4 regions of the Dickeya aquatica genome follow, and region 1 is predicted to be linked to each of the others. Evidence: predicted binding sites of a transcription regulator. Region 1 holds the regulator's gene; each other region holds the start of a gene.
What was found. The regulator Fur, encoded in region 1, represses iron uptake genes when iron is present. The targets are predictions, from matches to a motif close to ATAATAATGAGAACNACTATCAA.

Region 1 (8,046 bases):
GTGATCAGCGTGGGTAAAAAGCTGGTGCATCCTGAACGTTCATTGGCGCGCTGCATGGTCGTGAGCGTCTTAACTGAAATATTTTCCAGTGCATCATTAAATTGCACGCCACCACAGCCGTTCAGTTGCAGGTCAATAAAGCCGGGGCTGAGTAGTGCACCGTCAAGTGAGGTGCAAGGCAGGTTAGCCGGTAACTCCCGGCTCGGGCAGATGGCCTCAATCAGGCCGTTGGCGATGATGACGGCGTGGTCATCCAATAGCTGATGGCCGGTAAAAATACGACCATGGGTTAACGCGAACATCATAAGCTCCTGGCTTGCCGGTTACAGATTATTGAGATTGTCAGCTTCCAGTTCCCGGAAATATTTGACGGTTTTTACCTTTAATTCCATGGTGGAGGGTTCATCACAGACCATCAAGGCTCTGGCATGTAATTGCAGACAACTGATGGTCCACAGGTGATTAACATTACCTTCAACCGCTGCCTGGAGCGCCAGCGCTTTATGGCGACCGGAGACCAGAATCATCACTTCTTCGGCATCCAGCAACGTACCGACACCGACGGTCAGCGCGTATTTGGGCACCTGACTGACGTCACCGCCGAAGAAACGGGAATTGGCAATACGGGTTTCTTCAGTCAACGTTTTGATACGAGTGCGAGACACCAGTGAGGAGGCCGGTTCGTTAAAGGCGATATGCCCGTCATTCCCGACGCCACCCATAAACAGGTGGATTTTGCCGTAAGACTTGATTTTTTCTTCATATCGCTGACATTCCGCCTCGATATCCTGTGCATTACCGTCCAACAGGTTAATGCTTTCATCTGGAATATCAACGTGATTGAAAAAATTTTGGTACATGAACGTGCGGTAGCTTTCCGGGTGATCGGCGGCGAGGCCGACGTACTCGTCCATATTAAAGGTCACGACATGTCTGAAGCTGACGACACCTGCCTGATAAAGTGCGATTAACGATTTATACGCTTCCAGCGGCGAGCTGCCGGTTGGCAAGCCGAGCAGAAATGGTTTTTCCGCCGTTGGCTGAAAAGCGTTAATGCGATCGGCAATGTGGCGGGCAGCCCATTTGCCAACCTGGGCCGGGGTAGTTAATGGAATCAGTCTCATAAAGCTCTCCTGGTCATGTGGGCTGCTGCGTGCCGCCATGTATGGTGGTGATAACGGTGTTTCTGTTTTTGCCGCGACATTTTTGCTGCTGACAACCGGGCTAAAGTGTTTCACGCTGTCGCTGCCCGGTAGTGTATCTTGTTTTTTTTAGTCTTGAAATAAGTTATAAAAATGATGCGGCATAAACTTTTTGTATGTGATTTTTGAGTGAGTTTTATCACATAATCACGGTTATTAATTTGCGTGGCGAATTATTTTTTTGCACTCTGACCAGGCCCACAAGGCTGGCGGGTTTTTTTAATGACAAGGCTGACAGACAATTTTATTGCCCGTAAAAGGCAAGAGGGGGGAAGGTGAGTACACTCGGTTATTTACAGAAAATAGGCCGCGCCTTGATGGTGCCGGTTGCTACATTGCCAGCCGCCGCCATCCTGATGGGGGTCGGGTACTGGATTGACCCGGTTGGCTGGGGCAGTGAGAATGCGCTGGCGGCATTACTGATTAAATCCGGTGCCGCTATCATTGAACACATGGCGGTGCTGTTTGCCGTTGGGGTGGCGTATGGTATGTCAAAAGACAAAGATGGCGCAGCGGCGTTATCGGGGTTTGTTGGTTATCTGGTGCTGACGACGCTGTGCTCTCCGGCAGCAGTGTCGATGATTCAGCACATTCCGCTGGCAAATGTGCCTAAAGCATTCGGAAAAATTGAAAACCAGTTCATCGGTATTCTGGTTGGGGTTATTGCGGCTGAACTGTACAACCGCTACAGCCATGTAAAATTACCCGAAGCGCTCTCTTTCTTCAGTGGCCGCAGGCTGGTGCCGATATTAGTGTCATTGCTAATGATAGTGGTCGCGTTTGTACTGATGTACGTCTGGCCGGTTATCTATAACGCGCTGGTTGGGTTTGGTGAACATATTCAGCAACTGGGTTCGGTTGGTGCTGGTGTGTATGCGTTCTTTAACCGTCTGCTGATCCCCGTTGGGCTGCATCACGCGCTCAACTCCGTATTCTGGTTTGACGTAGCTGGGATTAATGATATTCCCAATTTCCTGAGCGGCCAGCAGGCGATTGATGCCGGTAAAGCCATCCCTGGCATCACCGGGCGCTATCAGGCCGGTTTCTTCCCGATTATGATGTTTGGCCTGCCGGGTGCCGCACTGGCGATTTATCACTGCGCCCGCCCTGAAAACCGCAGCCGGGTGGCGGGAATTATGGTTGCAGCCGCGTTTGCCGCGTTCTTTACCGGTATCACCGAGCCGCTGGAATTCTCCTTTATGTTTGTGGCTCCGGTGTTGTATGTCCTGCATGCGTTACTCACCGGTATTTCGGTCTTTATTGCGGCCAGTATGCAATGGATCGCGGGTTTCGGTTTCAGTGCCGGGCTGGTTGACCTGGTGCTTTCCTCCCGCAATCCCCTCGCAACGCACTGGTACATGTTGTTGCTGCAAGGTCTGGTGTTTTTCGTTATCTACTACCTGGTGTTTCGCTTTACCATTACCCGCTTTAACCTGATGACCCCTGGGCGTGAAGCCGCTACGCAAGCGGCACCTGCGCAGGGGCAGGTATCGGTTTCAAGCCGTCAGGATGTCGCGCAGGGATACCTGCGGGCCATTGGTGGGGCAGATAATTTGACGGGGATTGATGCCTGTATTACCCGTCTGCGTCTGAGTGTGAAGGATTCTGCGTTGGTTGATGAGTCAGCGGCGCGTCAGTTGGGGGCCGCCGGGGTGATTCGCCTCAATAAGCAGAGTGTGCAAATTGTGGTGGGGACACAGGCAGAAAGTATCGCTGCCGCCCTGCGTGAAGTGTCATCACCGGCGGTGGACTAACGCAACGCGGGTTAGCCTGAATTTTGCGGCTGACTGGCCGCGCAAGTGAAAACGGAGTACGCATCCACGGCGTGCTCCGTTTTTTTATCTTAAACTTTCGTGAAACAAACGGTTGTTTCAAAGCGTGGCTTGTTGGATCATTAGCGGTTATGGGTTGTTTTTTCGTATTTTGAGGAACCAAACATGAGTGAGGCTGAAGCCCGCCCAACCAACTTTATTCGCCAGATCATTGATGAAGATTTGGCTTCTGGTAAGCACAAGCATATTCAGACCCGTTTTCCGCCAGAACCGAACGGCTATCTGCATATTGGTCACGCCAAATCTATCTGCCTGAATTTCGGCATCGCGGAGGATTACAGCGGCAAGTGTAACCTGCGCTTTGATGACACGAACCCGGTAAAAGAAGACATTGAATACGTCGAGTCTATCAAGCATGACGTGCAATGGCTGGGCTTCTCATGGAGTGACGAGGTTCGCTACTCTTCTGATTATTTTGACCAGTTGTATCTTTATGCGCTTGAACTGATTAATAAAGGTTTGGCCTATGTCGATGAACTGACGCCGGAGCAGATCCGTGAATACCGTGGCACATTGACGAGCGCGGGTAAAAATAGTCCGTTTCGCGATCGCAGCGTAGAGGAGAACCTGGCGCTGTTTGAGAAAATGCGCGCCGGTGATTTTGCCGAAGGTACCGCCTGCCTGCGCGCCAAAATCGATATGGCTTCGCCGTTTATCGTGATGCGTGACCCGGTGCTATACCGTATCAAATTTGCCGAGCATCACCAGACTGGCAACAAATGGTGCATCTACCCGATGTATGACTTTACCCATTGCATTTCCGATGCGCTGGAAGGTATCACCCATTCGTTGTGCACGCTGGAATTTCAGGACAACCGCCGCCTGTATGACTGGGTGCTGGATAACATCTCGATCCCGGCGCATCCGCGCCAGTATGAGTTTTCCCGTCTGAATCTTGAATACGCCGTGATGTCTAAGCGTAAGCTGAATCTGCTGGTGAGCGAAAAAGTCGTGGAAGGCTGGGACGACCCGCGTATGCCGACGATTTCCGGCCTGCGTCGCCGTGGCTATACGGCTGCGTCTATTCGTGAGTTTTGCCGTCGTATCGGTGTGACCAAGCAGGATAACACCGTAGAGATGGCTGCCCTCGAGTCTTGCATTCGTGATGACCTGAACGAGAGCGCGCCACGCGCAATGGCAGTGCTGGATCCGGTAAAAGTGGTGATTGAGAATTTACCTGAAGGGCACGAAGAGTGGCTGGCTATGCCAAACCACCCCAACAAGCCGGAGATGGGCACGCGCCAGGTCGCGTTCAGCCGTGAAGTGTATATCGATCGCGCCGATTTTCGTGAAGAAGCCAATAAGCAGTACAAACGTCTGGTGCTGGGCAAGGAAGTGCGCCTGCGTAATGCTTACGTGATTAAGGCTGAGCGCGTTGAGAAAGATGAGCAAGGTGTTATCACGGCTATCTATTGCAGCTATGATGCGCAAACGCTGAGTAAAGACCCGGCTGATGGTCGCAAAGTGAAAGGTGTGATCCACTGGGTGTCTGCGCCACATGCTTTACCGGCACAATTCCGCTTGTATGACCGGTTGTTCAGCGTGGCGAATCCTGGTGCGGCGGAAGATTTTCTCTCAACCATTAACCCTGCTTCGCTGAATATTGCGCAAGGGTTTGTAGAGGCGAGCCTGCGTGATGCCCTGGTTGAAAAAGCTTATCAGTTTGAGCGTGAAGGGTATTTCTGTGCCGATCGCGTCTATTCCAGTGCGGACAGCCTGGTTTTTAACCGGACGGTAGGCCTGCGGGATAGCTGGGCGGGCTGAGCTTCACCAGCGAATTGAATAAAAATAAAACCGCCTCGGCGGTTTTATTTTTTAGTATTCAGACACGGGATGCGGCGTAATCAATTAACGCTCATCGTGCGCGTTTTCATCTTCACGGCAGTCACCGCTGCTGCAATGACCATACAGATACAAACTGTGGTTGGTGAGTTTGATGCCGTGCTTTTCGGAAATTTCACGCTGACGAGCTTCAATCGACTCGTCACTAAATTCAATGACGCGACCACAATCCAGACAAATCAGATGATCGTGATGATGTTGCTGGGTCAGCTCGAAAACCGACTTGCCACCTTCAAAGTTATGGCGGGTGACGATACCGGCATCGTCAAACTGATTCAGTACGCGGTAAACGGTGGCAAGGCCAATTTCTTCACCCATATCAATCAGTTTCTTGTATAAGTCTTCCGCACTGACATGGTGGCATTGAGGATCCTGAAGCACTTCCAGAATTTTCAGTCTCGGAAGTGTTACTTTCAGGCCTGCCTTTTTTAATGCGGTGTTGTTGTCAGTCATGCGGATTTAGTCCTGTTACGTGCTTCATCTGGGAGGCTATAAGCCTGATATTATCGGTTGGCTTAAAAAAGGTCACTGTGCATCAATTATAGAACCGTGGCGTCGAAATTAAAACCACCGAACTTTTACAATATAATACTCGCCAACCGACTGTTTTTTGTGTTCTTTGTGGCAAAAAGCAGATTCAGTGGCGAGAGAGACACAGGGCGTGACACGGTCAACCGTGCGGGCATTGTACCCTGTAAAGGCAAAAAGTTAAAAAATTGTACAATTTATTGTTATAGGTATTTTCTATCAATATCTCTGCGGGAGGTGGTGCCAGCCAATATTTATGGCGATGAGCACCGGGCTGCGCCGTTTGGCTGGCAGACCTTGTGTCAGCATGAGAAAGAGGACTCTGAGTAATACCGCAGAGCCCCTCTTTCTGTCAGGCCAGCAACTCTTTCAGATTTAATTCTTCACTGATTTGCTTGACCCAGGCGCTAACGCGTTCGCCGGTTAACTCTGGCTGACGGTCTTCATCAATCGCCAGACCCACAAAATGGTTGTCATCCGCCAGGCCTTTTGAGGCTTCAAAATAGTAACCTTGCGTTGACCAGTGGCCGACAAGAGTGGCCCCGCGTGGCTCGATAATGTCACGGATGGTTCCCATGGCATCACAGAAATATTCTGCATAATCTTCCTGATCGCCACAGCCAAAAAGCGCAACCAGTTTGCCTTCAAAATCAATTTCTTCAAGCGTTGGGAAGAAATCGTCCCAGTCACACTGCGCTTCACCGTAGTACCAGGTCGGAATACCCAGCAGCAGAATGTCAAAACGCTCAAGGTCTTCCTTGCTGCTTTTGGCAATATCATGCAACTCGGCAACGTCGCTGCCCAGTTGTTGCTGGATAGTCTTGGCAATATTTTCGGTATTGCCTGTGTCACTGCCAAAAAAAATGCCTATGAGAGCCATAGATAAAATAACCTCTTGATTCCTAAGGGTATGGTTTCTGCGTCACCCGCGATCCGCTAATCATAACAGACGCGCTCAGATGGATAAACGTGTATCTGTAACCGTGGCGGCAAATGGTAAAGCGAAATGAACTGGCTGCTTTTTAACCTTGCCCTTAATGTTTTTTTAATTTTTTTAAAATACCATATATAGCCTATATAACTGAATATATGGATAATTAGATAAATATATAAATTATATTAGCTTTTAAACCGGTATCTCGATCTAAATGTGCCTTTGTTTTTGACGATTACAGAACATAGTGCTTCTATAAAATGTAAATACGCACACTGTTTTTTACACAGCGATGACCATAATAAATTCTGTCACGCCAGTTTGTGTGATGTCAGATTCAGTTGCATCTGCCACAACACGTCTTACCCGACCAAAAGCTCACATATGGAGTCAACTATGCAATTCCTGAAAAATATTGCCATTCGCACCGCAATGCTCTGGGTGCTTGGTGTCTTCTGTGTGTTATGGATTGCGGTTTCGGTCTATACCATGTACTCGTTTCGTACCATGAATGAAACGTCCAAAACCAGTGCATTGCTGGTCAATAATATGAACCTGGTTAACACCGGTAACGATCAGTATTTCCGCATGGTAACGCGCCTGGCACGGGCGATTGATTACCGCCAAAGCAATGACAACCAAAAAGCGGATGAGCAGCAGAAATCGTCACAGGCGGCGCTGGATTTACTGAAATCCAATCTTGAGGCGTTTAAAAAAATTGATCATGCAGGAATGTCGCAAGAATTGGTTGACGCGGTCATTCGCGACTGGGGCAATCTTATCACTCAGGGTGTTGAACCCATGTTCCAGCGAGCCGCGGATAAAAAGCTCGATGAATACGATAAATATGCCAAAGATATCGTGCCAGCATTTAGCCGCCAGTTTAACGTGTCGTTTACCGCTTTCAATAAAGCCGGTTCTGCAATGTTTGTTGATGCGGGCGTTCGGCTGGAGAGCATTACAGGGGTGGGGCAAACCATCTTGCTTGCAGGCCTGGTTGCAGGCCTGATCATGTTGTTCCTGACCGATCGCTACCTGGTAGCGTATCTGGTTCGCCCGCTCAATGATTTGCGCGATCACTTCCAGGTGATTGCCGATGGCCGTCTGGGTAAACCGATTCTGGATTTTGGTAACAACTGTGTCGGTAAACTGTTCCCGTTATTGCGGCATATGCAGAGCAGTCTGGCCAATACCGTCAGCACCATTCGTCACAGCGCAGATTCTATTTATCAAGGTGTGTCAGAGATAGCTTCAGGCAATAACGATTTGGCATCCCGTACGGAATCTCAGGCGGCGGCGCTGGAAGAGAGTGCCGCAAGTATGGAAGAGTTGACATCGACCGTGAAACAGAATGCGGAAAATGCCAGCCATGCCAGCCAGTTGGCGCGTCAGGCGTCGAAAACGGCCAGCAAGGGGGGCGAACTGGTTGATAACGTGGTGAAAACCATGGCGGAAATCTCCGGTAGCTCGAAGAAAATTGCTGAAATTACCAGTGTTATTAATGGAATAGCATTCCAGACCAATATTCTGGCGTTGAATGCCGCGGTAGAAGCGGCGCGGGCCGGTGAACAGGGGCGCGGGTTTGCGGTGGTGGCAGGCGAAGTCAGAAGCCTGGCACAGCGCAGTGCGCAGGCGGCCAAGGAGATTGAAGGGCTGATTGCCGAATCTGTACGCTGTGTCGATAACGGATCGAGCCTGGTGGCTGATG
Region 2 (8,046 bases), 710 kb from region 1:
GTGAGTTAAAAACGGACGAGAATTTGTTGCTATTGCATACCGATATGGGGGCCGGGCATGGGGGTAAATCCGGTCGGATGGCTCAATTTGATGACATTGCGCAGGAATTTACTTTTTTGATAAGCCTGCTCTGATCGCTCATTACCGGGTGGGCTGCCTGCGGTGTTTGAGCCTTTACGTCGTTGCATAGTGGTGAGGGAACCGTTTTTCGCGGGACAGGTCAGGGGGATATGCGATCACCGGGTGTCAGGAGGCAGAGGGTGATCGCCAGGTATGGATTATCCGCGATGTCTGATTACCGAGCCAAATCAGTAAATTTCAGCCTGAGGTTGCGCTTTTTTGGCTCGTTTTTCTGCCCGTTTTTGCGCCGCAGTTTTGAGCGGTTTTTTCCGGGCGTTTTTCTTGCTGTCCATTCCTTTACTCATTTCATTTGCCTCACTTGGTAAAAGGTAGGGTTGCCTGTTTATTAACCTCCTGTTCAGGCCGTGATGCAAGCGAAAAAAGTATTTTTATGGCAGTGATGCCAGCTCAGGACAAGGAACTCAGACAACAGGGTTATTTATTACCGCTTGGGTCATAAGGCAGGGTAGAGAACTGGTGGGAGATTTCCCGATAATAACGAACCCGCTCACGAAAATAGACACGTAAGTGCGCAGGCTGCTGCCGCTCAACTTCATCAGCGATGACGGGCATGTTATAACGCTCCCGAAAGGCGATACTGGATGCTGCCAGATCCACATTCACTTTTTCCATCTCGTCATAAGGCAGTTCGGCCAGATTGTATCCCATGATTACCTCCTGTTTATTGCGCGACAAAATTAAAACAGAAGTGCGCAATTGGCAAATATTGTTACCTTGTCTGACCTCGACAGGCGACGAGAAGGTTCGTATCCTCGTCGCGGGTTAACCGCTCGCCAATGGGCTATACGACAACACGAGGAATCACACATGCTGAATATCAGGCAGTTTATCACATCAAACATGCGTGTCTTGAAAACGCTGGGTTTAGTGGCCTGCATGGCTTTTTCACAGTCAGTGCTGGCTCATGCCCATCTGAAAAGTCAGACCCCGGCTGCTGATGCTACGGTGGCGGCGTCACTGAGCGCGTTATCATTAACGTTTACTGAAAATATCGAGCCTGCATTTAGTGGGGTGACATTGACGTTAAATGGCCAGACGATTTCAACGGGGAATGCGGTGCTGGATAATGGGCATAAAAATACACTGTTGATATCGCTTGATAAAACGCTTGTCAGCGGGAGTTACCAGGTGAACTGGCATGTGCTCTCTGTTGATGGGCATAAAACCACGGGAAGTTACCGTTTTAATGTCAAATAAATGATGGTGCTGGAGTCGGCATACATTCTGTTTCGGGGCGTACATTTTACCAGTGTGATGCTACTGACTGGCGCGAGCTGTTTTAGTGTGTGGCTGGCTCCTCTCGCTTATCGGCATGTGCTGGTTGCCCGTCTGCGCTTGCTGGTAGCGCTCTGTTGCCTGATGGCATTCATCAGTGCGATGGGGATCTTGTGTGTACAAGTCGGCCTGATGAGTGGGGACTGGCATCGCATTGCCGATACCGAAACATGGTGTGCGATGCTCAGTACCGGCTTTGGCCGGATTTGGCGCTGGCAGCCCGTGTTGGCCTTGATGAGCGGCTATGGTGCAGGCGTATTCCGGCGCAGTTATCCTCGTTGGGTGCTGTTTTGCGGTATGTTGCAACTACTGGCAATGTCATGGGTTGGCCATGCGGCGATGCAAGAAGGCTGGCCTGCATGGTTTCATGGCATCAATCAGATGTTCCATTTATGGGCCGTCGCTTTTTGGGTGGGGGGATTATCGGCCCTGACTACGGTATTAAGGGATGTGAATCAGTGTAAAAACCGTACATTGGCGATAGCAACCATGATGCGTTTTTCTCGCTATGGCCATGTGTCTGTCGCAATGGTTCTCGTGACGGGGGCTATAAATACGGTATTGATTCTCGGCTGGCCCGTCGCAGCAGTTGCATTCTATGGCGCATTACTCACTGTCAAAGTGCTGCTGGTGGCAGTCATGGTGCTATTGGCGCTGGTGAATCGTTATTGGGTTGTACCACGTTTTCGTAAGACGCATACCCGTGCGGCGCGCTATTTTTTGTACATCACGTATAGCGAATTGCTGTTAGCCGTGCTGGTTATTCTGTTCGTCAGTGTGTTTGCAACATTATCGCCGATTTAAAAACCATCGACCTGTAATGAAAATAATTATTAAAAACAGTTAATGGGTTAATTTCGCATAATGAAAAGCATTATCAAAAGCAAATGATAATGCTTTGGCTCTTTGTGATATTTAGCCTGCTTTGGTTAATTTTTTGTTTCGATTGTTGTGCATTAAAGGCATAATGTCGCTCATCATTCACCCGCCAGTAAGAATAGGGAACCGCTATGTTAAAAAAAGAAATGATTCAAAAGTTGAATGAGCAACTTAATCTGGAGTTTTATTCTGCCAATTTATACCTGCAAATGAGTGCCTGGTGTGGTGACAAAGGTTTTGAAGGTGCCTCTGCATTTCTGAAATCGCATTCACGGGAAGAGATGGAGCATATGCAGCGCCTGTTTGATTATCTCGATGATACTGGCAGTTTGCCTGTATTAGGTACAATTGCTGCACCACCGGTTGATTTTGACTCATTGCAAGATGTGTTCAAACTGACCTATGAACATGAGCAGTTGATTACGTCGAAAATTAATGAGCTGGCCCATGCAGCGATAACATTGCAGGATTACTCCACTTTTAATTTTCTACAGTGGTATGTAGCTGAACAACATGAAGAAGAAAAATTGTTCAAATCCATTCTTGATAAGCTGGGGATGGTAAGTGCTCAGGATGGTGGGCTGTTCTTCATCGATCAGGACTTGAAAAAAATGGCGTCTTCTGTCGCGCCTTCCGCCTGATAATCAGCAAACTGCGAGCAAAATTTCACGATCCATTGCTCATTGAAAACCACGTTATTTTGACGTGGTTTTCACGTCTTTTTAGTGTTGTTTTTAGTATGTTTAGGCTGGAATACATATAGAGCAAGCAGGTTTTTTATATTTTCTTCTTTTGCTATACCGTTACTTCTCGCAATAAGATGTCGCGTCTCAGTTTATTTATTTCCCACGCCTAATAAATCCATTTTTTAATTTAATGATGAAGTCGTCATGCTATTGATAATGCCTGATACGCATCCTGTACCTCTGATTGTAATACACGGCCAGCGCATTTTTTTACATTTTCTGATGACTGGTGAATGGTCATTGTCTGGTGAGTGATGACCCAACTGTAATGAGGTGGGGTGACTTGCCATTACACCGGATAATAACGGGCAATCAAGACGCAGAGCGGTGTTGTTACGTCTCGTGCAATCAATGGTCTGTTTATTTGGAGTCATCATGATGATGGAGTTATTGAGTATCGTAGTTTTTGTGCTGGTGAGTGTGCTGCTTGTGTTGTTGTGCCAGCGCTATACCTCGCTGGAGTTTGTCTCTCATGTCCGGCTGATTTTTAAAACCTGGTCTTTTTGGTTGTGCAATACCGCAGCCTCGCTGGGGGCGATTGCACTGGCTTTGCCGGATCAGGTATTACAACTTTGGTCTTCTTTACCGGCAGAGGTCAAAGCAATGCTGCCGCAAAATGTACTGAGTCAAGCCAGTGTTTATTTATTGGTGTTGGGGGTCATTAGTCAGTTTATTCGCCAGCAAAAATTGCTGCTCCCGGTTGTGAAGCCTGGCCTTGTGGGGCCAGAGAGCGGTACACCGCAAGAGGTGACAAAACCGTCATGAGACGTTCTTTATTCCTGCTGATCGTACTGGGATGGTGTTCTCTCGCCGGAGCCGCGCGATCGTTATGCCCTGGGAAATTCATGCACGATACACCACCGGAGGTAAAGTATGACGAAGAACTCTGTTTTACCGAGTTCGCGGTGCTCTACAGTCACCGTTACAAAGCACCGCTAATGTCGGCAGAACGATTAACGGCCGAAAAGGTACGCGCGGCAGAGCAACTCACGCGTCGAGACGCTTTTCATATTGAACCACAACTGCCTGCTGAGGCCCGCTCAATCCCGGATGATTATCAACATTCTGGCTACGATCAAGGGCACATGACCCCGGCAGGCAATATGCCGGACGAGCAGGCACAGTATGAGTCGTTCTCAATGTCGAATATGACCCCCAGTTGCCAGTGCTAAACCGTATTTCCTGGCGACGTATTGAGGCCTCGGTGCGTAAACAGGCGTTGCTGGAGGGTGAGGTATGGGTTGTGACTGGCGCTCTGTTTGGAGAGCAACAGATTGGTAGCGGTGTCTCAGTACCGTTATTGCTATATAAAGCCACCAGTGGAAAATCCGGTCAGTGGGTCTTTGTCGGTAACAACCAGACAGGGGAGGTGACCCTAATGTCGTTGCACGATTTCTCAACCCGTTACGATATTCTCCCTTTTGCCGGTCACTGAAGGCCGGAGGAAGTCTGTCATCAGGTATCCCCGGCGTTAACCGGGGCATCGGGTATTCAGGCGGTGGCGATACGGGGATAAAAATCGTGGTTTTCTCGCTGCATGCGTTCATAAACGCGGCGCAGAACGTGGTTGGCATCCTGACGAAAGGCATCATCATTGCCACATAAGCTGGCAGCCGTGTTCCAGCGTCGAGAGAAGGTGTTATATTCCGCCGCAATGTCTTCCATGTCTTGCTGATAGGCTTGTCCCATCATGGCCAGATCGGGATCGTGGTGCTGTTGTAGCGCAGGGTAGAGTACGCTGTCTTCAGCCGAAAGGTGCAATTTAATAATTGCACTCATCTCGACAATCAGGCGGGCAATATCCTGTGCGTGTAGCGTTACACCCGCTTTGCTGAGATAACGAAGCCGGTCAATGTGGTTGAGAATATCGGTGTGTTGATGTTTGAATTTATCCAGGTTCATGCTGGGTACTCCCTACAGTGGATATCATAAGATGCATTTTAAATGCATCTTATGATAAGTCAATCAATAATCACACGTCATACCGCGACTTACTGGCTGTGCAGTGGGTGATAAATAATCAGGAGCAACCGGGCATTGACGTCATCAGGACAGTGATGAGAGATAAGAGCGGGGAGGAGAAAAACAGCCAGCACAGGAGTCGCTGGCTGTTTGGCTCATCATGGGGCTTAACCGTCGGCTGTTTAACAGTTAACTATCGACAGTCTGTTTGTGAAAGATTTCGCGGAAAACTGGATAAATGTCATCCTGATCCCGAATATGTTGCATGGCAAAATTATCGAATTTCCCCTTCAATGCTTCATACTCTCGCCACAACGTCTGATGTGAACGGCGGGTGATTTCAATGTAGCTATAATAGCGGACAAACGGCAGTAACCGGGTTGCCAGCCACTCCCGGCACAGCGGTGAATCATCGGCCCAGTTGTCTCCATCTGAGGCTTGGGCGGCATAAATGTTCCATTGTGCCGGGTTATAGCGGGCTTTAACCACTTCCTCCATTAATTTCAGGGCGCTGGAGACAATCGTGCCGCCGGTTTCCTGAGAGTAGAAGAATTCCTGCTCATCCACTTCCTTGGCCTGTGTATGGTGGCGGATGTAGACCACCTCGACATTCTTGTATGTCCGGCTCAGGAACAGGTACAACAGAATATAAAAACGCTTGGCAATATCTTTTGTGGCTTGATCCATTGAGCCGGAGACATCCATCAGGCAGAACATCACCGCCTGGCTTGAAGGCTCAGGCCGACGCTCGTAATTTTTGTAGCGCAGGTCGAAGGTGTCAATGAACGGTACCCGAGCAATACGCTGGCGTAGCTCGTTGATTTCCTTACGTAACTTTTCCTCTTCCAGCAACTGCACCGGTTCGGTATTTTCCAGTAATGCCAGTTCCTCCTCGCGCTGATGGAGTTCGCGTCGTTTACCCGCTGTCATCGCCATACGGCGAGCCAGCGAGTTTTGCAATGAACGCACCACACTAATATTGGCCGGGACACCATTTGAGGTGAACCCGGCACGGTGGGTTTTGTATTCATTCAATTGCCGGTGTTCGGTTTTTTTCAGGTTAGGTAGCGCCAGGTCTTCGAACAGTAAATCCAGATATTCATCTTTTGAAATCTGAAAAACGAAGTCATCCTGACCTTCGCCATCCTGACCGGCATCCCCCTGGCCTGAACCGCCACCGCCGCCGCCCCCTTGCGGCCGTTCTATCTTGTCATTTTGCACAAAATGATCGTTACCGGGGTGAACGCGGTGGCGAACGCCACCACGCCCTTGATGGAACATCGGTTCACTGATGTCTGTATTGGGGATCGAGATAGACTCCCCGTTATCGACATCTGTTACTGAACGCTTATTGATGGCCCCGGCAATAGACTGTTTTATCTGCGATTTGTAACGGCGTAAAAAGCGCTGGCGGTTAACCGCGCTTTTATTTTTTCCGTTCAAACGCCGATCAATAAAATAGGCCATGTTTCCCCCAAACGACATTGTCTGTCGATGCGTGGCATCAAGACGACTTCCTTACACGCAGGTACCATTCGCATAACAAACGTACCTGCTTGCGGGTGTAGCCTTTCTCCATCATCCGATCGACAAAATCATCGTGTTTTTTCTGCTCTTCCGTTGACGTTTTGGTGTTAAACGAAATCACCGGCAGTAATTCTTCCGTGTTGGAGAACATTTTCTTCTCAATGACCGTGCGCAACTTCTCGTAACTAGTCCAGTTCGGGTTGCGGCCATTGTTGTTGGCCCGGGCGCGCAGGACGAAATTGACGATTTCGTTACGGAAATCTTTCGGATTGCTGATGCCTGCCGGTTTCTCAATTTTCTCCAGTTCCGCATTCAGTGATTCACGATCAAACAGCTGTCCGGTGTCTGGGTCACGGTATTCCTGATCCTGAATCCAGAAGTCGGCGTAGGTCACATAGCGGTCAAAAATGTTCTGGCCATACTCTGAATAGGATTCAAGGTAAGCGGTCTGGATCTCTTTACCGATGAATTCAGCGTATTTCGGGATCAAATACCCTTTCAGGTGTTCCAGATACTTCTCTGACACATCTTGCGGGAACTGCTCACGTTCGATTTGCTGCTCCAGTACATAGAACAGGTGTACCGGGTTGGCGGCGACTTCGCTGTGGTCAAAATTGAATACCCGCGAGAGGATCTTAAAGGCAAAACGTGTGGAGAGGCCTTTCATGCCTTCGTCAACACCCGAGTAGTCACGGTACTCCTGGTAAGATTTGGCTTTGGGATCGGTATCTTTCAGGCTTTCACCATCATAGACCCGCATTTTTGAGTAAATGCTGGAGTTCTCCGGGTCTTTCAGGCGAGACAGTATCGAGAAGCGCGCCAGCGTTTCCAGCGTACCTGGGGCGCAAGGAGCATGGCTCAATTCACTATTTTTGAGCAGCTTGTCGTAGATTTTGACCTCTTCCGAGACGCGCAGGCAATAGGGCACTTTGACGATGTAAACACGGTCAAGGAAGGCCTCATTGTTTTTATTGTTGCGAAATTGCACCCATTCTGATTCGTTGGAGTGCGCCAGAATAATGCCATTAAACGGCAGGGCTGCAATGCCTTCGGTACCGTTATAGTTACCTTCCTGTGTCGCTGTCAGCAAGGGGTGCAGCACCTTGATTGGTGCCTTGAACATTTCCACAAATTCCATCACGCCCTGGTTGGCACGGCACAGCGCGCCGGAGTAACCGTAGGCATCCGGGTCATTTTGTGCAAAGTGTTCTAGCTTGCGAATATCGACTTTACCGACCAGTGCAGAAATATCCTGATTATTCTCATCACCAGGTTCGGTTTTGGCGATAGCCAACTGCGCCAGAATGGACGGCCAGACTTTGACAACGCGGAATTTGGTGATATCACCGCCAAATTCCTGCAAACGTTTGGCAGCCCAAGGGGACATGATGGTGCCCAGATAGCGGCGAGGGATGTTGTATTCTTTTTCCAGAATGCTGGCGTCTTCCTGTGGGTTAAACAGGCTCAACGGGTGGTCATTGACCGGGCTGCGTTCGCCATTGGCACTTAATACATA
Region 3 (8,046 bases), 1.2 Mb from region 1:
TGGTGTTTTTGATAGTATGCAGCCTGATCTTTGTCGTCAGCAGCATCTGGACGTTTTGGGGCTCTTATCAGAGCGCAATGGATGGTGCGCAGAAAAATGCCATTAACCTGTCGGTAGCCATGTCACGTCAGGCACAGGATACCTTTGCGCCGATTGAAGTGGCGATTGATGACATGCTAACAGAGTTATCACAAACCGGTATGCTGGATTCTGCGCGGGTAAAAAATGTGCTGGATAGCCATCGCGCGGTGTTGCCGCAACTGGTCGGGTTATATTTATTTGATGATAAAGGAAACCTGATTGCCTCGACGTCCAATGGGCCGCTTTATATTTATAATGCCTCCCGGCGGGAGTATTTCTCTTTTTTAAAGCAGAATAATGTCTCTTCACTATATATTGCTAAAGTGACGGTCAGTAATATTACCCATAAGCGAGTGATTCCGGTCGCTAAACGGGTAAATGGCCCGAATGGTGAATTCAAAGGCGTTTTTCTTGCGTCTATCGATCATAACTATTTTGGCAATTTCTACAGCTATTTTAATCTGGACTATAACGGCGTGTTGTCATTAATGAACGCCAATGGTCACGCGATTTATCTCTACCCCCATTTAGAGCAGTATATTAATCATGATTTCTCAAGCGGTGGGCTGTTTGAACCGTCACGGCTGGAGCGGGGCAGCGGTAGCGGCATCTGGCGTACCACGCTGGATGGACGGGTGCGCATTCTCGCTTATGTTAAGTTGCAACGTTACCCGCTGGTGGTGGCGGCCAGTCTTGATAAAAGCGCAATACAACAGCGCTGGCTTACCAACAATATCCCTGCCATGTTGCTTAATGTGCTGGTGCTGTTTGCGATTGGTTTTCCCGGCAGTTTTGTGTTGCGGCAGGTTCGGCAAACGGTGAGAAGTAATGATGACATCAGCCGCCTGCATCAGGAAGTGACGGATAAAAACAAGGTGTTGCAAAAACTGGCATTGATTGACCCGCTGACCAGACTGGCAAACCGACGTCGTTTTGATCGCTATCTGGAACTGGCGCTGGATAAGGCCCGGCAAGCGGGCACACCGATGACGCTCATCATGCTGGATGTGGATTTTTTCAAACGCTACAACGACACCTATGGGCACGTACAAGGTGATGGCTGCCTGGTGCAAATCGGTATGGTACTGGCCGGTCTGCCGCTGCCCCCCGATGGCCTGGCCGCCCGCTATGGCGGGGAAGAGTTTGCGATTATTCTGCCGGGCCTGTCCGGTGAGCAGGGCGAGGCGCTGGGCATTCAGGCGGTCGAACGGGTGCGAGAGAGTGCGATTGCGCATCAGGCATCGTTGCTCGCCCATCAGGTCGTGACCATGAGTGCCGGTGTCTATACCTATTCCAGCGCCAACCCGTGTAGCCAGCAACGGCTGAAAGAAGGGGCCGATCAGGCACTCTATCTGGCGAAGAAAAAAGGGCGTGATAACTGTGTGCGCCTGTGACTCTTTCTCTTTACTCATCATCGTGTTGCCTTGCAGTCTGACCGGTTGCAGGGCTGCACGTCAGTGCGCTGGAAATATTTAATTAGAAAAAATCGCTTTACCAAACCTGACGTTTATCTATTAATACGAACCATTATCATTCTTTGTCATGTTCGTGTTACGGCATGGCGATGACATACCCGGATGTTGCGGGGTTGCAAAGTACTACGGTCAGCACAGGAGTTGGCAGCCATGTTTGTTCCATTACTCATTATGTTTCGTGAGGGGCTGGAGGCGGCGCTGATAGTCAGCCTGATAGCCAGTTACCTCAAGCGTACCCAGCGTGAGCAGTGGATGGGAGCCGTGTGGGCCGGCGTCGGGCTGGCGCTGGCACTCTGCCTGGGTCTGGGGGTGATTATCAATGAAACCACCGGTGAATTTCCGCAAAAACAGCAGGAACTGTTCGAAGGCGTAGTGGCGCTGGTCGCTGTCGTCATTCTGACCTGGATGGTGTTCTGGATGCGAAAAGTGTCGCGCTCGGTGCGCCTGCATCTGGAAGGTGCGGTCGATAACGCGCTCAATGCCGGTAAGCGCCAGGGGTGGGCGCTGGTGGCGATGGTGTTTTTTGCCGTGGCGCGCGAGGGGCTGGAGTCGGTGTTTTTCCTGCTGGCGGCGTTTGAGCAGGATGTGGGCATTGCCGCGCCCATCGGTGCGCTGCTGGGGCTGGCCTGTGCAGTGGTGGTGGGTGCACTGATCTACTGGGGCGGCGTGAAGCTGCAACTGGCGCGTTTCTTTAAATGGAGCAGCCTGTTTATTTTGTTTGTCGCCGCCGGGCTTGCCGCCGGAGCCATTCGGGCTTTTCACGAGGCTGGGTTGTGGAACGAATTTCAACAGGTTGCGTTTGATTTGAGTGCGGTTTTATCCACCCACAGTGTGGCGGGAACGGTGCTTGAGGGCATGTTTGGCTATCAGGAAGCGCCGACGGTCAGTGAAGTTGCCGTTTACTGGTTATACCTGATCCCGGCTTTGCTGTACTTCTTTTTGCCTGCGCGCCCGGCACAACTTAGTGCGACGGCACCGCAACCGCGCCAGCGCTAGTCACCATTGTCAATAATGATGAGGCATTTGGCCTGCCACGCCTCGTCACCCAGCTACCGATGATGCTGGTATAAATCAAATTACTGCTATTAATCAGTCAATTAATAAAGGATAGCTCTATGTCTACACCATTGTTTCGTCGCACGGCCCTGAGTGTTGCACTGCTGGCGCTGCCTGCGTTTGGCGTACTGGCTGCGGATATCCCGCAGGTGAAAGTGACGGTCAACGACAAGCAGTGCGAACCGATGCAAGTGACGGTGCCTGCCGGGAAAACGCAGTTTGTGGTGACCAATGCCAGCCAGAAAAACCTGGAGTGGGAGATCCTCAAAGGGGTGATGGTCGTAGAAGAGCGTGAAAATATCGCCCCCGGTTTCACCCAGAAAATGACCGCCACGCTGGAGCCAGGTGAATATGACATGACCTGCGGGTTGCTGAGTAACCCGAAAGGCAAACTGGTGGTCACGGCAGCGGCTGGCAGCACGCCGGTACAAACCAATGTGCTGGATCTGGTCGGGCCGATTGCCGAATACAAAGTGTATGTCACTAAAGAGGTTGACGGGTTGGTCGCGCAGACCAAACGTTTCACCGATGCCATCAAGGCGGGCAAGCTTGATGAAGCCCGGAAACTCTATGCGCCGACGCGCCAGCATTATGAGCGCATCGAGCCGATTGCCGAATTGTTCTCCGATCTGGACGGCAGCATTGATGCCCGCGAAGACGACTACGAGCAAAAGGCCGCTGACCCGAAATTCACCGGCTTCCATCGTCTGGAAAAGGCACTGTTTGCTGATAACAGCGTCAAAGACATGGCGAAGTATGCCGACCAGCTTTATACCGATACGCAAGAGCTGCAAACGCGCATTGCCAGCCTGACCTTCCCGCCGAATAAAGTGGTCGGTGGTGCAGCCGGGCTGATTGAGGAAGTGGCCGCCACTAAAATCAGCGGTGAGGAAGATCGCTACAGCCGCACCGATCTGTGGGATTTTCAGGCCAACGTTGATGGCGCACAGAAAATCGTCAACCTGCTGCGTCCGCTGTTGACCAAAGCCAACCCGGCGTTGCTGGCAAAAATCGACGCTAACTTTAAAACCGTCGATACGGTGCTGGCGAAATATAAAACCTCAGAGGGCTTTGCCTCTTATGAGAAGCTCAGTGACGCCGATCGCACGGCGCTCAAAGGGCCGGTCACTGTGCTGGCAGAAGAGTTGGCGCAGTTGCGCGGTGTGCTGGGGCTGGACTAAGGCGGGCTAACCATGAGTCGTTATCACGGCCCGCACGATGGGCCACATGCTTCGTCAAACGCCGCCCCTTCGGCGTGCCCGGTACACGCCGATCTTGCCTCGCCTTCGCGCCGTCGCCTGTTACAGGGCCTTGGCATGATGGGGGGCGCACTGGCGCTGGGCGCGGGCCCGGCTGCCGCTCAGGATACCCCGACCGCCCTATCACCGGATGAACGCTGGCAAAAACAACCGTTTTACGGGCCGCATCAGGCTGGGATCACCACGCCGCAGCAGGCCGCCATGATGCTGGTGGCGTTTGATGTGCTGGCAAGCAGCAAGGCCGATTTGGCGCGGTTGTTTCAACTGCTGACGCAGCGCATTGCTTTTTTGAGCACGGGTGGCCAGGTGGAATCGGTTGACCCGCGCCTGCCACCGCTGGATTCTGGCATCATGGGCCGCGACATTTACCCGGATAACCTGACTATCACGGTGTCGGTGGGCGCGTCGCTGTTTGATGAACGCTTTGGTCTACAGGCACAAAAGCCGCGTAAACTTGAGCGTATGACGCGCTTTCCCAATGACTCGCTGGATGCCAGCCTGTGTCACGGTGATGTGCTGCTGCAAATTTGCGCCAACACGCATGAAACGGTGTTACATGCGCTGCGCGATATCATTAAACAGACGCCGGATTTGCTCAGTGTGCGCTGGAAGCGTGAAGGGTTTATCTCGGCACATGCCGCGCGCAGTCAGGGTAAAGAAACGCCGATTAATTTGCTGGGCTTTAAAGATGGCACCGCCAATCCGAATAGTGCGGATAACGCGCTGATGGATGAAATCCTCTGGGTGGGGCCGCAGTCCGGCGAACCAGCCTGGGCCTACGGCGGCAGCTATCAGGCCGCGCGCATCATCCGTTTTCACGTCGAATTCTGGGATCGCACGCCGCTTAAAGAGCAGCAAATGATTTTTGGCCGCGACAAGCACAGCGGTGCGCCGCTGGGCATGGTCAATGAGCATGATGAGCCGGATTATAGCCAAGACCCGCAAGGCCAGGTGATCCCGCTGGATGCCCATATCCGCCTGGCAAACCCGCGCACGCCGGAAAGCCGTGCCAATCTGATGTTGCGCCGCGGCTACAGCTATTCGCTGGGGGTAACAAACGCCGGTCAACTGGATATGGGGCTGCTGTTTGTCTGCTATCAGGCCGATCTGGAAAAAGGGTTCCTGACGGTACAAAAACGGCTTAACGGCGAGCCGCTGGAGGAGTACATCAAGCCGGTTGGCGGTGGGTATTTCTTTGCGCTGCCGGGTGTCAACACACCGGATGACTGGCTGGCCCGCACTTTGCTAAGCGCGTAGTGGTGATAACCCGTTTTATGTTGCCTCATGCTAATGAGGCGACTTTTTAGCGGGTGTTTTCACCGTCCTCACGGCCGTCAGCGCCATCACGCGCTGACGGCGCATCAAACAACGAGTAGAGCACCTCCCGCACCCAGCGATGGGCTGCCGAGCGATGGGGGCGCTCATGCCAGAACAGTGTCTTGGTAAAACCGGGGATAGCGACAGGTGGCTCGACAATCGCCAGTTGCGTTTCGGTCATTGCCATGCGTTCAGGGACAACGGCAATCATATCGCTGTCATATAGCATGTCGGCGAGCACCAGAAAGCTGCTGACGGATAACGTCACCTTGCGCTGATAGCCCCGTTGCGCCAGCGCCTCATCGGTGACGCCGCTAAACGGGTTGCCCTGATAAGACACCAGCACATGATCCAGCGCACAAAAACGTGCCAGAGACAGCGGTTTCCCGGCATCGGGATGGTCTGCACGCATCACACACACGTAGCGTTCGCGAAATAAATGGCGGCTGTGCAACAAAGGCATGGTGAGGTGCGGTGTCATCAGCAGCATATCCACCTCTGCGCTCTCCAGTTGCTCGTGCATCCGCTGTGGGTCAGGCGGCACAATCGCAACCCGGATACCGGGAGCCTGCTGCCTTAGCTGCCGAATGAGCGGGACAATCACGGCGCGCAGGGCGTAATCCGTCGCGGCCAGCGTGAGCGTCAGCGAGGCGGTGGCCGGGTCAAAGCGGTGAGGTTGCAGCAGTGACCGGGCATCATGCAGAAGCTGTTTTACCGGGGCGGCCAGTTCCTGTGCCCGCAGCGTGGGGACGATGCCGCGCTGGGTGCGGGTAAACAGCGGGTCATCAAAACAGTCACGCAGACGTGTCAGCATGGCGCTCACCGCAGGCTGTGTCAGCGAGAGCCGCTGGGCTGCGCGAGTCACGCTGCGTTCATCCAGCAGGGCATCAAGCGCCTTGAGTAAATTGAGATCCAGATTTCTGATATCAATATTCATTATATGAAGAATCAATAAACACGATTTTTTCTATTTCACCATGTCGCTTATGCTGACACAAGTGCTGACAGAGCAGCGCTGCTGACCTATCCGTTACGGCAATACGTTGAGATGAGCGAACGAATGAAACCTGAAATGTTGAACGATTCCTTACAAAGCAATGCATTTAAAAATCATGAGGCTGGCACACCGGCAGCGGTGAGTGCGCCGCTCAGTGCGATTATCTGGCCGCAAGGGTATCTGCCGGGCTGGTGTGATAATTTTGCCTCTAACGAAATGATTGTGGCGCAGTTGTCGGTTGAGCCGGTCTGGCAGGCGCTGGTCAATACCGCACTGTGGCCGGATTACTACCCGAATGCCAGCGACATCCATTTTCATCACGGCAACGCGCCCTGGCTGGCGGCAGGGACGCGGTTTTGTTTCACGACATTTGGTTTTGTGGTTGAAGCTGAGGTGGTTGAATTCGTGCCACCGCAGCCAGGCCAGCTTGCTCGTTTAGCCTGGCATGGCTGGGTGGAGGGCGAGGCTGAAACCCTTCTGGATGTGCACCATGCGTGGCTAATTGAGGCGTTGCCCGGCCATCGTCTGCGTCTTCTCACGCAGGAAACCCAGCACGGTGCCCCCGCGCGTGAGCTGGCCGGTACGCGGCCTAACCCGATGATTAACGGCCACCAGCAATGGCTTGATGGCCTGCTGGCGACGGCCTTTCGCACAGAGGCGTCATTTCCCGGTTAATCGCGTTACCTGATTGGCGCGGCATGTCGCGGGTGTCGCCCGGTTGCGCAGCGGTGCAACCGGACGGGTGTGGGCTAGTTGTCGTTATGCGGTGGGGCAGGCAGCCGTGGGGCCGGTTTGCGCGTCAGGCGCTGATGTATCCCCATAACGCTGACAAACAACACCGGGACGAACAGTATTGCCAGCACCGTGGCGCTGATCATGCCACCCAGCACACCGGTGCCAATCGCGCGCAGGGTTTCTGCACTGGTCCCGGAGGCAAAGGCCAGTGGGATCACCCCAAGGATGAACGCCAGCGACGTCATCAGGATAGGCCGTAATCGCAGGCGGGCGGCGCGGGCGGCGGCCTCTTTCAGGCTGAGCCCTTGCTGATGCAACTGTTTGGCAAACTCGACCACCAGAATGGCGTTTTTAGCCGACAGACCGATAACAATAATCAGCCCGACGCGAAAGAACACATCATTGGGCATGTCGCGCATCATGACCGCCACCAGCGCACCCAGCAGGCCCAACGGCACCACCAGTATCACTGCCAGAGGAATAAGCCAGCTTTCGTATAATGCGGCCAGCACCAGAAACACCACCACCATCGATAACAGTAACAACAGCGGCGTTTGGGCGGCGGATTGGCTATCTTGCAGCGATTGTCCGGTCCATTCGATACCAAAGCCGGGAGGGAGTTGCGCGGCTAACTGTTCCATTTCTGCCATCGCTTCGCCACTGGAGTAACCTGCCGCGGCGCGCCCGGAGATACGCAGCGCCGGAAAGCCTTGATAGCGGGTCAGTTGTTGCGGCGTTTCACGCCAGACTGGCGTGACCACTTCGCGCAGTGACACCATACCGCCTGCGGTGTTACGCACATACATGTTAAGCACGTCATCAAGCTGCATCCGCGCCGGGGCATCTGCCTGAATAATCACTTGCTGCATCCCACCGGAATAGGGGAAGTCGTTGACATACAGCGACCCGATAGCCCCGGATAGCGCATCGCTGATGGTGTTAAATGAAACACCGAGCGCCTGTGCTTTTTGGCGGTCAATATCCAGATGAATCGAGTTGCCGGGTGGCAGGCCGTCCGGGTAGACGTCTGCCACGACCGGGCTGTTGGCCGCCAGTGACAGCAGGTGCGTTTGTGCGGCCAGCAACGCTTCCTGACCGCGATTGGCGCGGTCAAGCAAGCGCAGAC
Region 4 (8,046 bases), 2.2 Mb from region 1:
TCGGCTCAATACCAAAACGGCGCACGGTGCTGGCCGCCATCAGGGCAATTTCCGCCAACTGCTCAGGCGTTGGGTCTGGGTTGACATAGGTATCGGCGATAAAGGTGTTACCGCTCGGCAACAACAGGGCATTCATCGCACCGGCAACATGTACGCCGTCACGATAGCCAAACACCTTTTCGACCACGCCGAAATGCTCTTCGTAATTGCCCACCGTACCGCAGATCATCGCATCGGCTTCACCACGGTGAACCATGATAGAGCCAATCAGCGTCGGGTTGGCTCGCATCTCGCGCTGGGCCTGCTCCTGTGAGACGCCACGGCGCTTCATCATCTCGAAGTATTCTGTCCAGTAGGCTTTAAAGCGCGGGTCGGACTCATTGTTGACGACTTCGAAATCCTTGCCGATGGTTATCTGCAAGCCCAGCTTCTGAATCCGTTTTTCGATAACCCCTGGGCGGCCAATCAGCACCGGGAACGCCAGCCCCAGCGACACCAGCTCTTGAGTGGCGTGCAGTACGCGCGGGTCTTCCCCTTCGGCCAATACCACACGTTTGGGCTGGGTACGCGCCTGGGCGAAAATCGGCTTCATGAACAGGTTGGTTTTGTAGACAAACTGCGTCAGTTTCTCGATGTACTCATCAAAATTCGCAATCGGGCGGGTGGCGACACCGGAGTCCATCGCCGCTCTGGCAACCGCCGGGGCAATCTTGATGATAAGGCGCGGATCAAACGGTTTCGGGATCAGGTATTCCGGGCCAAACGAGAGTTCCTGATCGCCATAGGCCGAGGCAACCACTTCGCTCTGCTCGGCCAGTGCCAGCTCGGCAATCGCATGCACACAGGCAAGCTTCATCTCTTCGTTGATGGTGGTCGCACCGACATCCAGCGCACCACGGAAGATGAACGGGAAGCACAGCACGTTGTTGACCTGATTCGGGTAGTCAGAACGGCCGGTACAGACAATCGCATCCGGGCGCACCGCTTTGACCAGCGGCGGCAGGATCTCCGGTTCCGGGTTCGCCAGCGCCATGATAAGCGGGCGCGGGGCCATGGTTTTAACCATGTCCTGCGTCAGCACACCAGGGCCTGAACAACCAAGGAAAATATCCGCATTCGGGATCACATCCGCCAGCGAACGGCTGCCGTTATCGTCAATGGCGTAAGCGGCCTTGGTTTGCGCCATGTTGGCTTCACGGCCTTTATAAATCACACCGCGGGAATCACACACCGTGATGTTTTCACGCTTAAGGCCCAGCGCCACCAGCAAATTCAGGCAGGCGATGGAAGCCGCCCCCGCCCCTGACACCACCAGACGCACATCGGCAATCTGTTTTTCCACCACGCGCAGGCCGTTTAACACCGCGGCGGTACAAATGATGGCAGTGCCATGCTGGTCGTCATGGAATACCGGAATTTTCATGCGCTCGCGCAGTTTCTGCTCAATGTAGAAACACTCCGGCGCTTTGATGTCTTCCAGGTTAATACCGCCAAATGTCGGCTCCAGCGCCGCAATCACGTCAATCAGTTTATCTGGATCTTGCTCATCGACTTCAATGTCAAACACATCCACACCGGAGAACTTCTTAAACAGAACGCCTTTACCTTCCATCACCGGTTTACCGGCCAGCGCGCCGATGTTGCCCAATCCCAGCACCGCCGTACCGTTGGAGATAACCGCCACCAGATTGCCTCGGGCGGTGTATTTGTACGCCGCGAGCGGATCTTCAGCGATTTCGAGACAGGGAGCCGCCACACCCGGAGAGTAGGCCAGCGCCAGATCGCGCTGGGTTGCCAGCGGCTTGGTAGGGGAAACCTGTATTTTCCCCGGCACCGGATATTGATGGAAATCCAGAGCGCTTTGCTTGAGTTGTTCGTCCATAGTTCATTACCTTGTCTTATTGCTTTCAGTAGGGTGGTAAGCCACCCAGTTTAGCGTGTCTGCGTTTTGCCAAACCATGAAGCATTACAAAATCTACGCCGGAATACTGCTTAATATAATTAATTAACAAGGCGGAAAATTCGCCAGCACATCGAGGGAATGAAACAAAGGATAGTGTTTAATATCAATCAACTAGAACTTGTCTGATGCTTATCCGCCCGCTATAACCATCAGCACAGGCTCACCGGGCATCCATCTGCCAGGGTCATCTCAGATACGGAAATAAAAAAGCGGGCCGTCAGAACCCACCGCCAAAGGCATGTGGGCAATCGTGGTAAGGCATCCGCCCGGCGGATGGCACAATCCGTGTTGATAAGGTCAACCGGATATCTGGCACGGAACCCGTGCCGAATGACCCGCATTAGCGCGTCGTGGTAAACCAGCCACTGATAAAAGCATGCTGCAATAACATGATGGTTTTACCATCGCGAATACGGCCATCTTTTATCATCGCCATCGCCTCGCTAAACGGTAATTCCAGCACCTCAATGTCTTCGTCATCCACCCCACCACCGTGGAAACGTTTTTGCGCATCGTCATATTCCGCGGCAAAGAAATGCACCAGTTCAGTCACGCCACCGGGTGACATATACGCTTCAAACAACTTCTCGACCTCACCTATCTCGTAGCCGGTTTCTTCTATTGCCTCATTACGAATGCACTGCTCCGGCGATAAATCATCCAGCAACCCGGCGCACGCTTCCAGCAGCATGCCAGTGTCATTGCCATTAAGGTAAGTCGGCATACGGAACTGGCGCGTCAGCACCACCGTCGCTTTTGCCCGGTTATACAGCAAGATGGTGGCTCCGTTACCACGATCATACACTTCGCGTACCTGCCGCACCGTTCCGCCATTTTTACGCTTTAAATCAAAAACATACTTATGAAGAACAAACCAGTGATCGGACAACAGTTTTTTTTCAAGCACAGTAATAGGTGCAGACATAGGGGTATCCCGGTAACAAAACTCAGCTTCAGATAATAGTCCCACCCCGGTGGGAATGCACTTTTCATCCAATGAAAAATCACAGCGCAAGAAACAATGCTCTGTACACGATAAAGACAAACGCCTTCGCATTTACAGCGAAGGCGTCATACAGATAAACCGCTCAGTATTACTTGCCCAGCAAGGTATCAACCACCAGATACAGATTCAGCGCGACAACCAGACAGACAATGACTTTACCGCTATTTTGCACCAGGCGGCTATTCACCAGATTCCCCATCAGCTCACGGTTGCCGGTAAACGCCAGCAAAGGGATCAGCGCCAGTGCGATACCAAAACTCAGCAATACCTGACTCAGTACCAGTACCCGGGTCGGGTCCATGCCAGAAAGAATAACAATAAAGGAAGGCAGCATAGTCACCACCCGACGTAACCATAACGGAATATGAAAACGCACAAACCCCTGCATCACCACCTGGCCTGCCAGCGTGCCGACTACCGTAGAAGACAGCCCTGCCACCACCAGACTTAAGCCAAAAATGGTGGCAGCCGCCTGCCCTAACAATGGTTTCAACGTCAAATAGGCTTGATCCAGCTCGGCAACCGAGGTGTTACCGCTGAAATGAAAAGCTGCCGCGGCCGTCGCCATCATGGCAAGGTTAACAAAACCGGCAATGGTCATCGCAACGGCTACGTCAACCTTGGTCGCAGAATAGCGTTCGGCGCGGGTCACGTTGCTTTGCTGTTGGGTCAGCGAAGAGTGCAGGTAAATGACATGTGGCATGATGGTCGCACCCAAAACACCGGCGGCCAGAAGCACTGCATCAGAATTCGGCAAGCTTGGCACCAGCATACCGGTTGTCAGCGCAGCCAATTCGGGGCGAGAGAAAATCAGCTCAACAATATAGGCCGCAGCAACAAATAACAGTAACCCGCCAATCACCATTTCCAGAGGCTTCTGGCCACGCTGTTGCAACATCAGGATCAGAAATGTAGCAATCCCCGTCAGGATCGCACCTTCAAGTAACGATACCCCCAGCAGCAGCTTAAAGCCTATCGCCGCACCGACAAACTCAGCCAGGTCGGTTGCCATCGCGATGATTTCAGCCTGCACCCAATAGGCAAAGACCGCCGGTTTAGGAAAGCGATCGCGAATATGCTCAGCCAGATTTTTTCCGGTGGCGATACCCAGTTTCGCTGATAACAGTTGAATCAGCATCGCCATCAGATTGGCCCACACCACGACCCACAGCAGTTGGTAGCCATACGCAGCCCCTGACTGGATATTGGTGGCGAAGTTACCCGGATCGATATAACCGATCGCCGCGATAAAGGCCGGCCCCATCAGGGAAAGCTTGAGCTTTCTTGACGTACGGCTGACTGATTCCACTACACGACTCCCCGGCATATGAGTAACCCTTCTAATGCTACTGTTGTTTTACTACTCTCGCAAAGTTGATAATGATTATCAAGTGCATTTAGAACGGAAGAGATGATTGCTCTGATAGGTAATGATAATGAGGCATCTGTGTCACGAACGATACCCGTTTTGATACGTAAACATTAACAAAATATAAACAAAAAAACGACCAATATGTGATTAGTTTAAAAAAACCTATCCACCGGCGCGTTAATCTCAATCCACCGTCATCGGCAGCCATGGAAAATCCATATAGCATTTTGATTTCATTAAAAAAAACAACAAGAATACTGATGTGTCATCAGCCAGAAACAGATAGGGGGACGAGGCAATAAAGAATGAGCCAGAGAAGGCTTCGGAAGAACTCCGGGGTCGTCACAAACGGGCAGCCCCGGAGAAAAGGGCGACGCGATTACTCTTTAGGTTTAGAAACCGCCACCATCGCCGGGCGCAGCAACCGGCCATTAAGGGTATAGCCTTTTTGCATCACCATCATGACATGATTCGGCTCATGCTCGGCAGATGGCAGCATCGTCATCGCCTGGTGAATCTCCGGGTTGAAGGGCACATTAACTTCAGCGACAACCTCAATGCTAAATTTTTGCACCGCAGACAGCATCGCTTTCAGCGTCAGTTCCACCCCTTCAATCATCGCCGACAATGCCTCGTTAGACTTATCAGCCATCTCAAGCGCACGCTCCAGATTGTCGATAACAGGCAGCATTTCACCGGCGAATTTCTCCAGCGCAAATTTATGTGCTTTTTCTACATCCAGTTCCGCACGGCGGCGCACGTTTTCCATCTCGGCACGAACACGTAATACACTTTCACGCTCACGCTGCTGCGTCTCGCTCAATTGCGCTTCCAGTTCGGCAATACGTTCATCACGCGGGTCAGCCACGTCGGTCGTCTCTGGCTGCGCATCCGCTTGCTGACCTTCCGCCGTGTCCTTTTTATCCAAGACTTGCTCGTCAGGCGACTTCTGTTCTTTACTACTCATGAAATTCTCCGCGTTTTTCGCATTCATCTCGCTAGTTCGCTTATTATGGGGATCAAAACCGGGGTTTCAAGGGAACCACTCATATATTGTTAGCCAACACCGTGGCCTAAAAATGTGAGTCTCCGGTGCTCTTATTGAGGACAACGCACCCAAATGAACAGATCGTTTAATTGCATCGGTATTGTCGGCCATCCACGGCACCCAAACGCACTGAGTACCCATGAAATGCTGTATCATTGGCTGCGCGAGCTAGGGTATCACGTCATAATAGAGCAACAGATTGCCCGCGAATTGCGCCTTGATGATGCCGATACCGGCAGCTTATCCGATATCGGCCAGCAAGCGGATCTGGCCGTCGTGGTCGGGGGGGATGGCAACATGCTGGGAGCCGCGAGGGTGCTGTCACGCTACGACATTGATGTCATCGGCGTTAACCGCGGCAATCTTGGCTTCCTGACCGATCTTGACCCCGACCATACTCAGCAACAACTCAGCGAAGTGCTGGCTGGCCGTTACCTGCGCGAACAGCGTTTTATGCTGGAAGCGCAGATACACCGCGCCAATCATCCCGGCAGCAGCAGTACGGCTATCAATGAAGTCGTGCTACATCCTGGGAAAGTGGCACACATGATTGAATTTGAAGTCTATATTGACGATCGTTTTGCGTTTTCCCAGCGTTCTGACGGCCTGATTATCTCTACGCCTACCGGTTCAACCGCTTACTCGCTTTCCGGGGGCGGCCCGATTTTGACCCCCTCGCTGGATGCAATTGCACTGGTGCCGATGTTCCCGCATACGCTCTCAGCCCGTCCACTGGTCATCAACAGCGGCAGCACCATCCGGTTGAAGTTTTCGCATATCACCCAGGATTTAGAAATCAGTTGTGACAGCCAAATTTCACTGCCAGTGCAAGAAGGTGCGGAGGTGTTAATCCAACGCAGCCAGTACCACCTCAATTTAATCCACCCGGAAAATTATAGTTACTTCAACACATTAAGTAGCAAACTTGGCTGGTCAAAAAAATTATTCTGAAAATAGCCACAGGCTATTTACTGTATAAAAAACCAGTTTATACTGTACGTAATCACAGTTGTTGTTACCTACAGGAAACGATCATGCTGGCGCAACTCACAATCAGTAATTTCGCCATTGTGCGCGAACTGGAAATTGATTTTCAGGCAGGGATGAGCGTCATTACCGGTGAAACCGGAGCGGGTAAATCCATTGCCATTGATGCTCTCGGGCTCTGCCTTGGCCACCGAACCGATGCCAGCATGGTGCGCCCCGGAGCCACCCGGGCCGATCTTTGTGCGCGTTTCTCGGTGTCAGATACACCGGCAGCGTTACGTTGGCTGGAACACAACCAGCTTGATGACAGCAACGAATGTCTGCTGCGGCGAGTGATCAGCGCTGATGGCCGTTCCCGCGCATTTATTAACGGCACAGCCGTTCCATTGTCGCAGTTACGTGAGCTGGGCCAGCATCTGATCCAGGTACATGGCCAGCATGCCCATCAACTGTTATTAAAATCAGACTATCAGCGCCACCTGCTTGATGCCTATGCCGATGAGCCGCAATTACTCACCGCTATGCGCCAGAGCTGGCAGCAGTGGCACCACAGTTGCCGGGTGCTGGCTCAACATCAACAAGCCAGTATTGAGCGGGAAGCCCGCCGGGAATTACTGCAATACCAGCTCAAGGAGCTCAACGAGTTTGCCCCTCAGGCCGGTGAGTACGAACAGATCGATGCGGAATACAAGCGGCTTGCCAATAGCGGGCAACGTCTATCGCTTAGCCAACAAGCGCTACAGCGTCTTAGTGAAGGCGAAGATCAAAACCTGCTCAGTATGCTGCATAGTGCAAAACATCAGCTTGCAGAATTGATAAGCCTGGATGACTCGCTTTCGGGCGTACTTACCATGCTCGAAGAAGCCAGTATCCAGATCAGTGAAGCCAGTGACGAGCTACGCCATTACTGCGACAGAATGGACCTCGACCCAGTTCGCCTTTACGAACTGGAACAGCGTTTATCACGCCAGTTGTCGCTATCACGTAAACACCATGTCGCCGCGCAGGAATTACCGGCTTTCTATCAACAATTGCTTAACGAACAGCAACAACTGGAACAACAGGAAAATGACCATGAAGCACTGAGCCTCGCGGTAGAGCAACATTACCAGCAAGCATTGCATATTGCCGCACAGCTACACCACCGCCGCTGCCAGCATGCCGGTGAGCTGGCACAGTTGATTACAGCCCATATGCACGATCTGGCGATGCCGCATGGTCATTTCACCATTGACGTCACGCTCACCCCAGAAACGCTGACCGCGCATGGCGCTAGCCACATCGAATTCCGGGTGACAACCAACCCCGGTCAGCCACATCAGCCACTGGCAAAAGTGGCATCGGGAGGCGAGCTGTCACGCATTGCACTCATTATTCAGGTTATCGCGGCAAGAAAAATGGAAACCCCGGCACTGATTTTTGATGAGGTCGATGTCGGCATCAGCGGCCCAACGGCTGCTATCGTTGGTAAAATGCTGCGCCAGTTGGGCCTCTCCACCCAGGTCATGTGCGTTACTCATTTGCCACAGGTGGCAGGGTGTGGGCATCACCACTATTTTGTCAGTAAACAAACCGATGGCGCAGTTACTGAAACACGGATGCAGTTACTCGGAAAACGTGAGCGACTACAGGAACTGGCCCGGTTACTTGGCGGGTCTGCCGTGACAAAA

Region 2: a site for Fur is predicted at 2,275-2,297, ahead of ftnA (non-heme ferritin). Genes of this name have one in related genera too.
Region 3: a site for Fur is predicted at 1,593-1,615, ahead of efeU (iron uptake transporter permease EfeU). Genes of this name have one in related genera too.
Region 4: a site for Fur is predicted at 4,344-4,366, ahead of DAQ1742_RS03860 (Nramp family divalent metal transporter). Genes of this name have one in related genera too.

Annotation. Positions count from the first base shown of each region.
Region 1 is NZ_LT615367.1:3,019,622-3,027,667, reverse strand. Features, by position in the region: gene nagA (N-acetylglucosamine-6-phosphate deacetylase) at 1-302, opposite strand, end outside; gene nagB (glucosamine-6-phosphate deaminase) at 324-1,124, opposite strand; gene nagE (N-acetylglucosamine-specific PTS transporter subunit IIBC) at 1,478-2,956, shown strand; gene glnS (glutamine--tRNA ligase) at 3,140-4,798, shown strand; gene fur (ferric iron uptake transcriptional regulator) at 4,883-5,329, opposite strand; gene fldA (flavodoxin FldA) at 5,757-6,284, opposite strand; gene DAQ1742_RS13630 (methyl-accepting chemotaxis protein) at 6,735-8,046, shown strand, end outside.
Region 2 is NZ_LT615367.1:2,313,849-2,321,894, reverse strand. Features, by position in the region: gene DAQ1742_RS10405 (S9 family peptidase) at 1-134, shown strand, start outside; gene DAQ1742_RS10400 (DNA polymerase III subunit theta) at 556-789, opposite strand; gene copC (copper homeostasis periplasmic binding protein CopC) at 949-1,338, shown strand; gene copD (copper homeostasis membrane protein CopD) at 1,339-2,220, shown strand; gene ftnA (non-heme ferritin) at 2,427-2,936, shown strand; gene DAQ1742_RS10380 (DUF7940 domain-containing protein) at 3,417-3,806, shown strand; partial or broken gene DAQ1742_RS20875 (DNA/RNA non-specific endonuclease) at 3,803-4,476, shown strand; gene DAQ1742_RS10370 (hemerythrin domain-containing protein) at 4,533-4,943, opposite strand; gene DAQ1742_RS10365 (YeaH/YhbH family protein) at 5,193-6,470, opposite strand; gene yeaG (protein kinase YeaG) at 6,508-8,046, opposite strand, start outside.
Region 3 is NZ_LT615367.1:1,780,773-1,788,818, forward strand. Features, by position in the region: gene DAQ1742_RS07920 (sensor domain-containing diguanylate cyclase) at 1-1,475, shown strand, start outside; gene efeU (iron uptake transporter permease EfeU) at 1,707-2,552, shown strand; gene efeO (iron uptake system protein EfeO) at 2,672-3,793, shown strand; gene efeB (iron uptake transporter deferrochelatase/peroxidase subunit) at 3,806-5,128, shown strand; gene DAQ1742_RS07940 (LysR family transcriptional regulator) at 5,175-6,125, opposite strand; gene DAQ1742_RS07945 (SRPBCC family protein) at 6,324-6,860, shown strand; gene DAQ1742_RS07950 (multidrug efflux RND transporter permease subunit) at 6,935-8,046, opposite strand, start outside.
Region 4 is NZ_LT615367.1:842,783-850,828, reverse strand. Features, by position in the region: gene maeB (NADP-dependent oxaloacetate-decarboxylating malate dehydrogenase) at 1-1,882, opposite strand, end outside; gene nudK (GDP-mannose pyrophosphatase NudK) at 2,304-2,888, opposite strand; gene DAQ1742_RS03860 (Nramp family divalent metal transporter) at 3,058-4,296, opposite strand; gene grpE (nucleotide exchange factor GrpE) at 4,721-5,308, opposite strand; gene nadK (NAD(+) kinase) at 5,462-6,340, shown strand; gene recN (DNA repair protein RecN) at 6,424-8,046, shown strand, end outside.